One region of the Pantoea sp. PGP6 genome, then DNA from elsewhere that is predicted to be linked to it. Evidence: predicted binding sites of a transcription regulator. Region 1 holds the regulator's gene; each other region holds the start of a gene.
What was found. Region 1 encodes Fur, which represses iron uptake genes when iron is present. Its sites were predicted from a motif close to ATAATAATGAGAACNACTATCAA; they were not measured.
Positions count from the first base shown of each region.

Region 2: ACLIBF_RS13065 (TonB-dependent siderophore receptor) is a predicted target of Fur. The motif match lies at 1,406-1,428, and genes of this name have one in related genera.
Region 3: efeU (iron uptake transporter permease EfeU) is a predicted target of Fur. The motif match lies at 2,115-2,137, and genes of this name have one in related genera.
Region 4: fes (enterochelin esterase) is a predicted target of Fur. The motif match lies at 1,956-1,978, and genes of this name have one in related genera.

Region 1 is NZ_JBQBMA010000001.1:3,150,521-3,153,733, reverse strand. Features, by position in the region: gene glnS (glutamine--tRNA ligase) at 1-1,112, shown strand, start outside; gene ACLIBF_RS15335 (hypothetical protein) at 1,346-1,741, shown strand; gene fur (ferric iron uptake transcriptional regulator) at 1,812-2,255, opposite strand; gene fldA (flavodoxin FldA) at 2,608-3,138, opposite strand.
Region 2 is NZ_JBQBMA010000001.1:2,677,009-2,680,221, reverse strand. Features, by position in the region: gene ACLIBF_RS13065 (TonB-dependent siderophore receptor) at 1-1,361, opposite strand, end outside; gene treA (alpha,alpha-trehalase TreA) at 1,553-3,213, opposite strand, start outside.
Region 3 is NZ_JBQBMA010000001.1:1,769,897-1,773,109, reverse strand. Features, by position in the region: gene efeB (iron uptake transporter deferrochelatase/peroxidase subunit) at 1-65, opposite strand, end outside; gene efeO (iron uptake system protein EfeO) at 68-1,183, opposite strand; gene efeU (iron uptake transporter permease EfeU) at 1,236-2,063, opposite strand; gene putP (sodium/proline symporter PutP) at 2,257-3,213, opposite strand, start outside.
Region 4 is NZ_JBQBMA010000001.1:3,853,058-3,856,270, forward strand. Features, by position in the region: gene ACLIBF_RS18700 (TonB-dependent siderophore receptor) at 1-1,770, opposite strand, end outside; gene fes (enterochelin esterase) at 2,024-3,213, shown strand, end outside.

The sequences.
Region 1 (3,213 bases):
TGCGCGATCCGGTGCTCTATCGAATTAAATTCGCTGAACACCACCAGACCGGTAACAAGTGGTGCATCTATCCGATGTATGACTTTACCCACTGCATCTCCGATGCGCTGGAAGGAATTACCCATTCACTCTGTACGCTGGAGTTCCAGGACAACCGTCGTCTGTATGACTGGGTGCTGGATAACATCACCATTCCGGTGCACCCGCGTCAGTATGAGTTCTCGCGCCTGAATCTTGAGTATGCGGTGATGTCAAAACGCAAACTGACGCAGCTGGTGACAGAGAAGCACGTTGAGGGCTGGGATGATCCGCGCATGCTGACCGTTTCTGGCTTACGCCGTCGCGGTTACACTGCCGCGTCAATCCGCGAGTTCTGCCGCCGTATTGGCGTCACCAAGCAGGACAATATTGTGGAAATGGCGTCGCTGGAATCGTGCATCCGTGACGATCTTAATGAGAATGCGCCACGTGCTATGGCGGTGCTCGATCCACTGAAAGTCGTGATCGAAAATCTGCCGGCTGGCCATCACGAAAGCATCACCATGCCTAACCATCCGTCTAAACCGGAGATGGGCACGCGTGAAGTGCCTTTCAGCCGTGAGATCTGGATCGACCGGGCGGATTTCCGTGAAGAGGCCAACAAGCAGTATAAGCGTCTGGTGCTGGGCAAAGAAGTTCGCCTGCGCAACGCCTACGTGATCCGTGCTGAGCGGGTGGCAAAAGATGAAGACGGCAACATCACCTGCATCTACTGCACCAGCGATGTTGATACCCTGAGTAAAGATCCTGCTGATGGCCGCAAGGTCAAAGGCGTGATCCATTGGGTGTCGGCAGAACACGCGCAGCCAGCCGAGTTCCGCCTGTATGATCGCCTGTTCAGCGTGCCAAATCCGGGTGCAGCCGACGATTTTCTGTCGGTGATCAATCCAGACTCGCTGACCATCAAACAGGGCTTTGTTGAGCCAGGCCTGCGCGATGTGGAAGCCACCACGCCGTACCAGTTTGAGCGTGAAGGTTACTTCTGCGCGGACAGCGTCTATTCGAAGCCGTCACAGCTGGTGTTTAACCGCACCGTTGGCTTACGCGATACTTGGACTAAAGCTGGCGAATAATCGTTGGTGCTGACCTGATAAAATGACAAAAGGGCGACTTATCGCCCTTTTTTATTGTCCTGATTTTTGCCATCACCGAGGTTTATTCTACAAGCCTTTTTCAGCGATTGTTACGAAGTTGTGAGAGAAATCTGAGTTTAAAAAAATTAATCAATTACCAGATGTGAATTATCCGCTTTCAGGTAGGCTATGCCCTCACAGACATAGCTCAGCGAGTGATATAAGGAAAAAAAATGACCGTTCTCGCCCAGGAAGCCAAACACAGTGTCGTCGTTTTACATCAACTTATTGAACGTATTTTCAATCAACCTGCCGGCTCTGATGACAGTTTCGAGCTGATGATGTCCTATTTTCATCCCGATTTTCGCATGGTTACCCCGCGCGGAACTCAGCTGAACCTGAATGAAGTGGAAGATCTTTTCCGTCAGCTACAGGGCCAGCGGGAAGGGATGCGTATCGCAACCTGCGAGCACGTGGTCATTTCCCATCAGGAGAAAGAGGTCACCGTACAGTACCGGGAGATGCAGATGCTGAACGGCAATAATCAGAGCCGCATCGCACTGGCGATTCTGGATTACAGTACCTCGATTCCGCGCTGGCGTTATCTGCAGGAAACGCTGGTTGCCTGAGCCGACAGCGAAAAAAGAACAAAAAAAACCGGTGAATTCACCGGTTTTTTTATTTCAGCCTGCGTCAGACTTACTGATCGTGCAGCGTCTCATCTTCACGGCAGTCGCCCAGTGCACAGTGACCATACAGATAGAGACTGTGGTTGGTCAGCTTGATGCCGTGGCGGGTGGCGATTTCGCGCTGACGGGTTTCAATCGACTCGTCGCTGAACTCAATCACTTTACCGCAGTCCAGGCAGATCAGGTGATCGTGGTGATGCTGCTGGGTCAGCTCAAACACCGACTTGCCGCCTTCAAAATTGTGACGGGTCACGATACCGGCATCATCGAACTGGTTCAGCACGCGGTAAACGGTGGCCAGGCCAATCTCTTCGCCGATGTCGATCAGGCGTTTGTACAAATCTTCCGCGCTGACGTGATGGCACTCAGGTTCCTGAAGCACTTCCAGAATTTTCAGTCTGGGCAGCGTGACTTTCAGGCCAGCCTTCTTTAATGCGGTATTGTTGTCAGTCATGCGGATTTTGTCCTGTTACTTATATTCACTTTTGTGGCGCTTGGCCTTGAATGTCGATCTATACCCATTCTCATTTGCGTCTCATTATAGAACTGATGCAGTGAAATGAAAACCGAGGGGAGTGCCTAAATCACCCGGGGCTGTATGGGATACGTCACCGAGCCGGGGAGGATTTCTGCAGGAGTCTGTTAACATTTCGCTTAGTCCTATCTGCTGCCAGAGAAAATAAGCGGAAGATCGATGCGGGTATTCTACAGATTAAACGAAGAAAGTTAAAAAAATGTGGCTATTATTTCTATAGGAATTTCCGTTGCCTCAATGTGAGCTGGCGCTCACATTGAGTCGGCTACCCTCAGGCTTCGAGGATCTCTTTAAGCTGCAGTTCATCAAAAATCTGCTTAACCCATTTCTCGACGCGCGCATTGGTCAGCTCTGGCTGACGATCTTCGTCAATCGCCAGGCCGAGGAAGTGGGTATCGTCAGCCAGGCCTTTTGACGCTTCGAAGTGATAACCTTCGGTCGGCCAGTGGCCTACGATCACTGCGCCGTGCGGCTCAATGATGTCGCGGATGGTGCCCATCGCATCACAGAAATACTCGGCATAATCTTCCTGATCGCCGCAGCCGAACAGGGCAACCAGCTTGCCGTTAAAATCGATCTCTTCCAGCGTCGGGAAAAAGTCATCCCAGTCGCACTGCGCTTCACCGTAATACCAGGTCGGAATACCCAGCAGCAGGATGTCAAACGCTTCCAGATCTTCTTTAGTGCTTTTCGCGATGTCGTGGACTTCTGCAACGTCTTTACCCAGCTGTTTCTGGATCATTTTTGCAATGTTTTCGGTGTTGCCGGTATCGCTGCCAAAGAAGATGCCTACGAGTGCCATGAGTAAAATAACCTCTTAAATCCTGATGATGAGATGTGTGCCGCAGCACATTTCAGCGAATAATAGCAGACGAGA
Region 2 (3,213 bases), 470 kb from region 1:
CCGCTGTTGTTAGCGACAATCCGGTCATAGCGGCCAGAGAGATCGAGATGCCAGCGATCCAGCTTCATCTCATCCTGCAGGTAGAGGCCGGTCTGATAGTAGCGGCGGGTTTCATCGCTCCAGCTGTAGGCCGGCATTGCGCCAACCTGTTCGCCGGTCACCGCATTGAGCTGTGAGGCACCGCCGGCCGCGCTGCTGATCTCATTCTTATAGCGATGATACTCCGCACCGATCGCCACCCGATGTTCCACTTGCCCGGTAGCGAACTCCGCCTGTAGCCGGTTATCGGTAGCCCAGCCGGCCAGAGAGGAGCGCTCACCGGAATAGTAGCGATTCAGCAGGTCAGGATTTACCGCACTCCAGCCAATCTGATAAACCTGATCGAGATCGACGTTGGAATGGCTGTAGCTGCCGGTGGAGGAGAACGACCAGACGTCGTTAAAGCGATGGGCGAAATCGTAGCTGTAGATCTGTTCACGGCGCTTGAACTGATCCAGATCGCTGTTGCCTTCATAGAAACCGTTGCTCAGCTTATAGCCGTTATGCTCACTCAGGCTGCCGTCGCCCGGCACCGAGCCGTGATAGCCGCCGGACGGATCTTTCTGCAGATAGGCTTTGAGGATCAAATGGGTATCTTCATCCGGTTGCCACATCAGCTGTGGCATCAGCGCATACTTCTCTTCACGGGTATGGTCGTACTGCGTATCGCTGTTGCGGGTCACACCGGTCAGGCGAAACGCCCACTGATCGTTAATCGCGTTGGTGTAATCAAACATCGCCCCGGTGGTGGCGTTATTACCCGCCTGTAACTGGATATGGCCTTCTTCACTGAACTGAGGACGCTTCGTCACCATGTTGACCAGCCCGCCCGGTACCGTCTGACCATACAGAGCAGAAGAGGGGCCTTTAATCACATCGATCCGTTCCAGGAAGGCGTTATCGACCTGCAACACGTTGAAGCTGCCGCCGTCGCTCATCACCCGTAATCCGTCGAGGAAGGTGTTATCAACATCGCCGCCGTGGAAGCCGCGCAGGGCAATGGTGTCATAACGGGTCGCGGCACCGCCGAAGTTGGTAAATACGCCGGAGGTATAGCCGAGCGCCTGATTCAGGATCAGCGCGCCCTGATCCTGCATCTGCTGGCGCGTCACCACCGACACCGACTGTGGCGTGGTGATCAGCGGACGATCGCTTTTCATCGCGCCCTGGCTGGTCGTGGCAAGATATCCCTGTGTCGGGGAGTCAGCTTGCTCCTGCGGCTGGGCTGTGACCACCATATCAGCAGCAAAACTCAGAGCCGGCGCGGTCAGCGCCAGGGTGCAGAACGGGACATAACCTTTCAGCGGCGAGGGCAATCTCATTGAAATTCCTTTCATGGCAGAGGTTCAGCAGGTGAATAATAGCCTCGATAAGCATTCTCATTATCAGAGTGAGAATTATTACCGTTTGTAAGTTCGCTGCAATTTTGCCTGGCAATCGAAGAACGTCAAGTAAATTTCGCTAAAAGGCGAGGGCAGAGACCGCCGGCAAGGCCGACGGTCTCCAGAGAACATCAGGGTTGAGCGGCAGACGCCTGAGGAATATCGTGGGCGCTGTTACAGGTTTTATCTTTCGGGCAATATTTATCCAGCAGTTTCAGCGTGACGCCGTTGGTCCAGCCGAAGCCGTCCTGCAGCGGATATTCACCGCCACCACCGCCGCCGAGGTTTTTGCCTTCAACGACATATTTTTCAACCAGCTTGTGTTCGCGGTCATAGGTGTTCTGCACGTTCTGCAGGAAGCGCAGCCCGACCTCTTTCGCCAGTTTAGGTTGGTTGTAGTGTTCCAGACCTTCCACTGCCACCCATTGCAGCGGCGCCCAGCCGTTCGGGGCATCCCATTGCTGACCGTTATTGACGGTGGTGGTCACCAGTCCGCCCGGTTTCAGCAGCTGTTTTTCCACCGCACTGGCGGTGCTTTCAGCCTGCTTATCGCTGGCAACCCGCAGATAAAGCGGGAACAGCGTGGCGGCGGTCAGCTGCGAATGCACCTGTTTTTTCTGCCAGTCGTAATCGGCATACCAGCCCTGTTTGCTGTCCCACAGGTAACGGTTAATCGCGGCCTGACGCTTCTCCGCACGGTCGGCAAACTGCTTCGCCAGATCGTCCTGCTTATTCATCTGATAGCCTTTCGACAGCGTCTGCTCCAGATGGAACATCAGGCTGTTGAGATCGACCGGTGCCAGTTGGGTGGTACGGATGGTCGCCAGATTGTGGGCATCAGTGAACCAGCGGGAGCTGAAGTCCCAGCCCGATGCCGCGCCAGAACGCAGATCGCGATAAAGCTCCGCCTTGTCGCGCTGTGGCGCTTTCTTCGCGGTGGTCACATCATCCATCCAGGATTCGGTACGCGGCACATCGCGCGCATCCCAGTAGCGGTTCAGTACCGTGCCATCGCTGAGTTTGATGGCGCGTTTACTGGCTGAGCCGGCGGCCAGTTTGTCACTGTCGGCCATCCAGTAGTCATACTCTTTCTGCAGCTGTGGCAGGTAGCGGGTATAGGCTTTGCCGTCATCGTGGCTCGCCAGCAGGTCCACCATCAGGCTAAAGAAAGGCGGTTGCGAACGGCTCAGGTAGTAGCTGCGGTTGCCGTTCGGAATGTGGCCGTAACGGTCAAGCAGCGAGGCGAAGTTATCCACCATATCCTGCACCCGGTCCCAGTGGCCACTTTCCGCCAGGCCGAGCATCGTAAAGTAGCTGTCCCAGTAATAGACTTCGCGGAAACGGCCGCCCGGCACCACATACGGTTTCGGCAACGGCAGCAGCGAGTCATACTGACCGGCACTGCTGGCGGTGCGGGTCAGCACCGGCCATAAGCCGTCGATATGGTCACGCAGATTCTGCCCGGCAGGCGGCACATATTTATCGCCCTGAGTGGGCAGCGTGAAGTTGGCGGCAACAAAGCGTTTCAGATCAAAGTTGCGCTGTTTCTTCTGCATCTGCCAGTCGGCCAGAATCGATGCCGGATCGTATTTTGGCACTGCATCAGCAAAGGTTTTTTGATCGGGGAAGAACTTTGCTTGCTGTACGGCATTAAACAGTGGCCCTAAACGGACATCCGGCGGCTGCGGCTGATTATTCAGCATACGCGACGTGTCGTCGGCGTGAACGGTGAAGGCAGGTACGCTCAGCAGCAGCGTGAGCAGAAGGGGTGCATAACGCTGACGCCGTTCAG
Region 3 (3,213 bases), 1.4 Mb from region 1:
AGCAGGCCCAGACCTTTTAATAAACGACGACGCGCGGGCTGCGCGTCATCTTCCTGACGACTCATGATTAATCCAGACCCAGGGTGCCACGCAGTAATGAAAGATCTTCCGCCAGGGCGGTAATCGGTCCTTTCAGCGCATTACGATCGGCGCTGGTCAGTTTCTCATACGATTCGAAACCGGTTTTGGTGCGATATTTGCTCAGGATCTCATCCACTTTCTTAAAGTTGCCGTCGATTTTTGCCAGTAACTGCGGGTTAGCCTGACTGACCATCGGCCGCAGCAGTTCAACAATTTTCTGGGCACCATCAACGTTGGCCTGGAAGTCCCACAGGTCGGTACGGCTGTAGCGATCTTCTTCACCTGAAATTTTGCTGGAGGCGACCTCTTCAATCAGCCCAGCCGCACCACCGACCACTTTGGCTGGCGGGAAAGCCAGTTCGCTGATGCGGGTCTGCAAATCTTTAACGTCTTTGTTCAGCTGATCCGCGTAACCCGCCATCCCTTCGGTGCTGTGATCGGCAAACAGCGCTTTTTCCAGCCGGTGGAAACCGGTGAATTTTGGATCTTCCGCTTTCTTCTCATAATCATCTTCGCGGGCGTCAATGCTGCCGTCGAGATCGGAGAACAGCTCAGCAATCGGCTCAATACGCTCATAATACTGACGCGTCGGGGCAAACAGCGCTTTAGCTTTTTCAACATCGCCAGCTTTAACCGCATCGGTAAAGGCCTGAGTTCCACTCACCAGCTGATTCACCTGCTCAGTGACATAGGCTTTGTAGGCGCTGATCGGGCCGACCAGCTGCATCCGCTCGGACGGCGCGCTTTTCGCTGCGGCGTCACCGGCCTCAACCACCAGCTTGCCTTTCGGATTACTCAGCAGGCCACAGGTCATCTCATATTCGCCTGGCTGCAGATTGGCGGTCAGCTTCTGGCTGAATCCGGGTGCGATGTTCTCGCGCTCTTCAACCACCATCACCCCTTTCAGGATCTCCCACTCCAGCGCTTTCTGACTGTTGTTCTTGATCAGGAACTGAGTTTTACCGGCCTTAACGGTTAAGGTCATCGGTTCACACTGCTTGTCGTTAACGCTGACGGTCACCTGAGGCACCGCGGCGGCAGCGGAGGCGGAGATTGCCAGCAAAGGAACCAGCAGTGCCTTGCGGCGGAAACGCATTGTCATGTTTATTTCCCTATCACGTTGTTGAGCGCGGCAGGCGCACCCGATAAATGGCTTAGCGCACAGTGGCCGACGCGGCAGGACGCGCGGGCATAAAAAACAGAATCAGAGCGGGGATCAGATAGAGGCCCCAGACCACCACTTCGCTGACGCTGGGGGCTTCCTGATAGCCAAGTACCCCTTCCAGCAGCGTACCGAACAGCGAATGGGTCGATAAGGTGTTGCTGAGATCAAACGCCACATCCTGAAAGCGATTCCATAGCCCTGCTTCATGGAAAGCCCGAATCGCCCCGGCCGCCAGCCCCGCCGCGACAAACAGGATAAAGATGCTGGTCCAGCGGAAAAAATGGGCCATGTTAAGGCGAATACCGCCCCAGTAAAGCAGCATGCCCAGTACCACCGCGGTCGCCAGCCCCAGCACCGCACCAATCGGCGGTGCGTAGCCAACATCCTGGGTAAAGGCCGCCAGCAGGAAGAATACCGACTCCAGCCCTTCGCGCGCCACCGCCAGGAACACCATCAGCACCAGTGCCAGTCCGCCGCGCCCTGAGCGTTGCAGCGCCTGGTCCACCGCCTGCTCCAGCTCCACTTTGATATTGCGCGCCACTTTGCGCATCCAGAACACCATCGAGGTGAGGATAACCACCGCGACCAGCGCAACCAGCCCTTCAAACAGTTCCTGCTGTTTCTGCGGAAACTCGCCGGTGGTGGCGTTGATGAACAGCCCGAGCCCGAGGCAGAGCGCCGCAGCGATTACTACCCCAGCCCACATGGCAGGAAACCATTGGGTGCGCTGGGTGCGCTTTAGGTAGCTGGCTATCAGGCTGACAATCAGTGCGGCTTCTAAGCCTTCGCGCAGCATGATGAGAAACGGAACAAACATCGCCAACCTCTTGAATGTTAAGCAGCGTCAATAAAAGTAAAATCAGGTAAAATGTAAACGATACCGATTATCATTATCGCCACGAAAAAAACAAGTTGCCGGATGAGATAATTTCGCATTTGAGTGGTTTATCTTTGTAACAAAAAAAAGCCCGCCACGATTAACCGGCGGGCTTTTTTACGCTCTGCGCGCGTTATTTAGTCTGGAACTCCGCTTCCGCGGCGGCAAAACGCTGCTGTGCTTCGGCTGAAGGTTCACGTCCCATCAGGCTGAACACCACAATGGCGATACTGGCGAACAGGAAGCCCGGGATGATTTCATACAGGCCGAGCCAGCCATATTGCTTCCACACCAGCACGGTTAACGCGCCGATGATCATGCCCGCCAGCGCGCCGTTGCGGTTCATGCGCTTCCAGCACACCCCGAACAGCACCACCGGACCAAACGCTGCCCCAAAGCCCGCCCAGGCGTAGCTTACCAGGCCCAGCACCCGGTTCTCCGGATTAGACGCCAGCGCGATAGCGATTAACGCCACCAGCAGCACCATCAGACGTCCGACCCACACCAGCTCTTTCTGGCTGGCGTTTTTTCGCAGCAAACCTTTATACAGATCTTCAGTCAGGGCGCTGGAGCAGACCAGCAGCTGGCAGCTCAGGGTCGACATCACCGCCGCCAGAATCGCTGACAGCAGAATACCGGCCACCCACGGGTTAAACAGGATACGCGCCAGTTCGATAAACACCCGCTCCGCGTTGTCATTGACGCCCGCCGCCAGGGTCGGGTTGTTCTGGAAATAAGCGATACCGAAGAAGCCCACGCCGACCGCACCGGCCAGGCAGAGGATCATCCAGGTCATACCGATACGGCGTGCGGTGCGGATTGAACGGTGGGAGTCGGCCGCCATAAAGCGCGCCAGGATATGCGGCTGACCAAAATAGCCCAGTCCCCAGCCAAGCAGTGAAATCACCGCGACAAAGTTCAGACCTTTCAGCATGTCGAGGTTTTCGAGGCTTTTCGCTTCAATCACGGCCATGGAGTCAGACCAGCCGCCGACCGCGATGATGACAAACACCGGCGTCAGAATCAGCGCAAAAATCATCAGGCTGGCCTGCACCGTGTCAGTCCAGCTCACCGCGAGGAAACCGCCAAC
Region 4 (3,213 bases), 700 kb from region 1:
CGCTTTCGGCACGTTTTCCCACTTATAGATGTCGGTTTTACCGTTCGAGGCGGTACCGGTTGGCAGCGTGCCTGCCTCAATCTTATTGCGGTAATCATTGCGGAACCAGGTCAGACCGGCCTGATAACCCTCATGTTTCCACTCCAGCCCCACCTCTTTGTTGATGCTGTTTTCCGCTTTCAAATCGTCGTTGCCCATCAGATAACAGGCACCGGCGCTAGAGGCGCAGCCCTGGCCGTTACTGTAAAGCAGATAGTTCGGGTTGGTCTGATACAGGCTCGGCGCTTTGTAGGCGCGGGCGATGCCCATTTTCAGCGTGAAGTCATCGCCTAATCCCTGTGACAGGTTGAGCGACGGGCTCCAGTTGTTACCTGCGATGGAGTGATGATCGAAACGCAGGCCTGGCGTCAGCATGGTGCTGTCAGTCAGTTCAATGTTGTCTTCAGCAAACAGTGAGAAGATTTCAGCCTGAGAATAAGGGCTGCGACCGGTGGTGGCGATGCCCGGAATGGAACCGTAGCTAGCCGCCTGAGTGGTCGATGACGGATCCTTCATCCGCTGCTGGTTCCACTCGGTGCCGAGGGTAGCCGTCTGATTGACCAGCCATTCAAACGGAATACTGACCTCACTGTGCAGCAGCACATCGTCCAGCTGAATGGTGTTGAAGTCGCTGTTGGAGAAGATCCCTTCGGTGCCGCCCGCCAGCCCTTCATTCAGGCGCGAGTTGCGGGTGTTCTCATATTGCGCATAGGTATTGGTACTGATGCCATTATCCCAGGCGCCGGTCCACTTCAGCGAGAAGCTCTGCCGATAAAGGCGATTAGTTTCATCACCATATTTGCTTTTCACCAGCGCGTTGGTGTTGGTGTTCTGTGTATCACCGGCATACAGGTTGCCCTGCCGACTGTAACCGGCGCCAAACTCCAGTGCCTGCATTGGCGCAAAAGCCCAGCGCAGTAAGGCATGAACATCTTTATTGACCGAGCCTTCACGGCCGGCCGGATAGGATCCGGCATAGGTACCGGTTCGCTGGGCAGCATGTCCTTCATTAATGTCGTACGCATCGGCCTGAGTTTTTGCCAGTCCGCCATACAGCCGGAAGCTGGAGTCGTCGCCTAACGGCCCTTCGAGGCTAAAGTTAGTGCGTCGGGTTGCCCCTTCATCTTTATGCTGCGGCACGTTGTAGTAGGCGCTCCACGAGCCGTGCCACTGATTATCCAGCTCTTTTTTGGTGATGATATTTACCACCCCGCCAGCAGCACCATTACCGTAACGGGCCGCCGCCGGACCACGGATCACTTCAATATGATCAATCATCTCAGGCGGAACCCAGTTGCTGTCGCCGCGCGTATCACGCTCGCCACGCCAGCCCAGACGCACCGAGTTGCGGCTGGTCACTGGCAAGCCATCAACGAGGATCAGGGTGTTTTCCGGCCCCATGCCGCGGATATCGATCTGTCGGTTATTACCGCGCTGGCCGCTGGTGGAGTTACCGGTCAGGTTAACGCCGGGCATGGTACGAATGATTTCAGAGACGTCGCGAGCAGGCGGATGTTTTTTGATTTCGTCGGCGGTGATGGTCGACACACCGGGTGCCTGAAGCGTTTGCTCGGCGGCGGTGACCATCATGGTGCTGTCGCTGGCGGTATCGGATGAGTTGCTGGTGATGCCCGGGTCAGTAGCGGCAGCTACTGACCCGGTAGAAATGAGAGAGGTGGTGACGCCAAGTTCAATCATAATGGCTAACGAAAGCCGGGATAACTTTTTCATTTTTTTATTCCTGGATTGCCAGCGAAAGGCCACTGCCGGCGCGCCGGTGAAAAGGTAAGTACCTTGCCTGCAACGCATTCCAGTTCTCTCCGGACCATCTTCAACAGACCCTCGTCCCGGTCTGAAGCCCGATACGGCAGAGAGGATGCGTGCGCTCCCTGTAGAGCGGAAACACCCTATTGCAAATGAAAATAATTATCAATAGTATTATTCATAACATGCATCACCCCTAATCAAGTGTAGTGATCGACTGATGGCGCGTATGACGTGGTTAAATGAAGTGACCGGCAGTGACGCCTGGTGGCAACAGCAGCAGCAACAGGGCATTCCCTTGATTGAACCCGGCGAAGAGGGAACCTGTCAGGTCACCTTCTTCTGGCGTGATCCCCACGGCGATGAGTCCCACTCGGCGATCCGCCGCGTCTGGATCAACATCACCGGCGTGACCGATCACCATCAGTCCGCCGCCCCCTCCTCCTTAACACGCGTTCCCCATACCGATGTCTGGTGGTGGCAAACCACCCTGCCCGCTGACTGGCGCGGCAGCTACTGCCTGATACCCGATCGCCAGGCAGAGAAATTTGACGGCCAGACTGATATGCAGACGCTGCGCCAATGGTGGAGCGGCAAATTCCCGTCAGCGCAGGCAGACCCGCTCAACCCATTGCGCGGCTGGGCCGGCGGACGCGGCATGCGGGTATCACCGCTGCACCTGCCGCAGGCGCCCGATCAATCGGTGTGGCACGAGGTTGATCGCGGCCAGCCGGCGGCTATCCCGCTGCAACCGCTGCTGTGGCGCAGCGAACGACTGGGTAATCAGCGCACGGTGTGGCTTTACTGCAGTGGCGAGGCCTCTTCCGCCGCACGTCCGCTGGCGTTATTGCTGGATGGACAGTTCTGGGCGCAGACCATGCCGATTGCCGGTCCGCTGCGGCAGCTCACCGCCGCAGGCGAACTGCCACCGGCGGTCTATGCGATGATCGACATTATCGACCGGGAACACCGCAGCCGGGAGCTGACCTGTAATCCTGAATTCTGGCTGGCGGTGCAGCACGAACTCCTGCCGCTGATTCAGCAAACCGTCGCCTGCCGGGTGCAGGGCGACAGCACGCTGGTGGCGGGACAGAGTTTTGGCGGACTTTCCGCAGCTTACGCCACCTTAAGCTGGCCAGAGACCTTTGGTGCCGCCATCAGCCTTTCCGGCTCCTTCTGGTGGCCGGCGCGCGGTAACCCCAACGGCTGGCTACCGCAACAACTACAACAAGGTTTGCTGCAGGCGCCGCCGCGCCGCTTTTATCTCGAAGCTGGACGGCGTGAGCGGCTGATTCTGGCAGCGAATCAACAATTTGAGCGTGATTTAATCGCGGCCGGGCATCAGGTTAGCTATCAACCGTTTGAAGGCGGTCACGACGCGCTCTGCTGGCGCGGCGGCCTGCTGGCCGG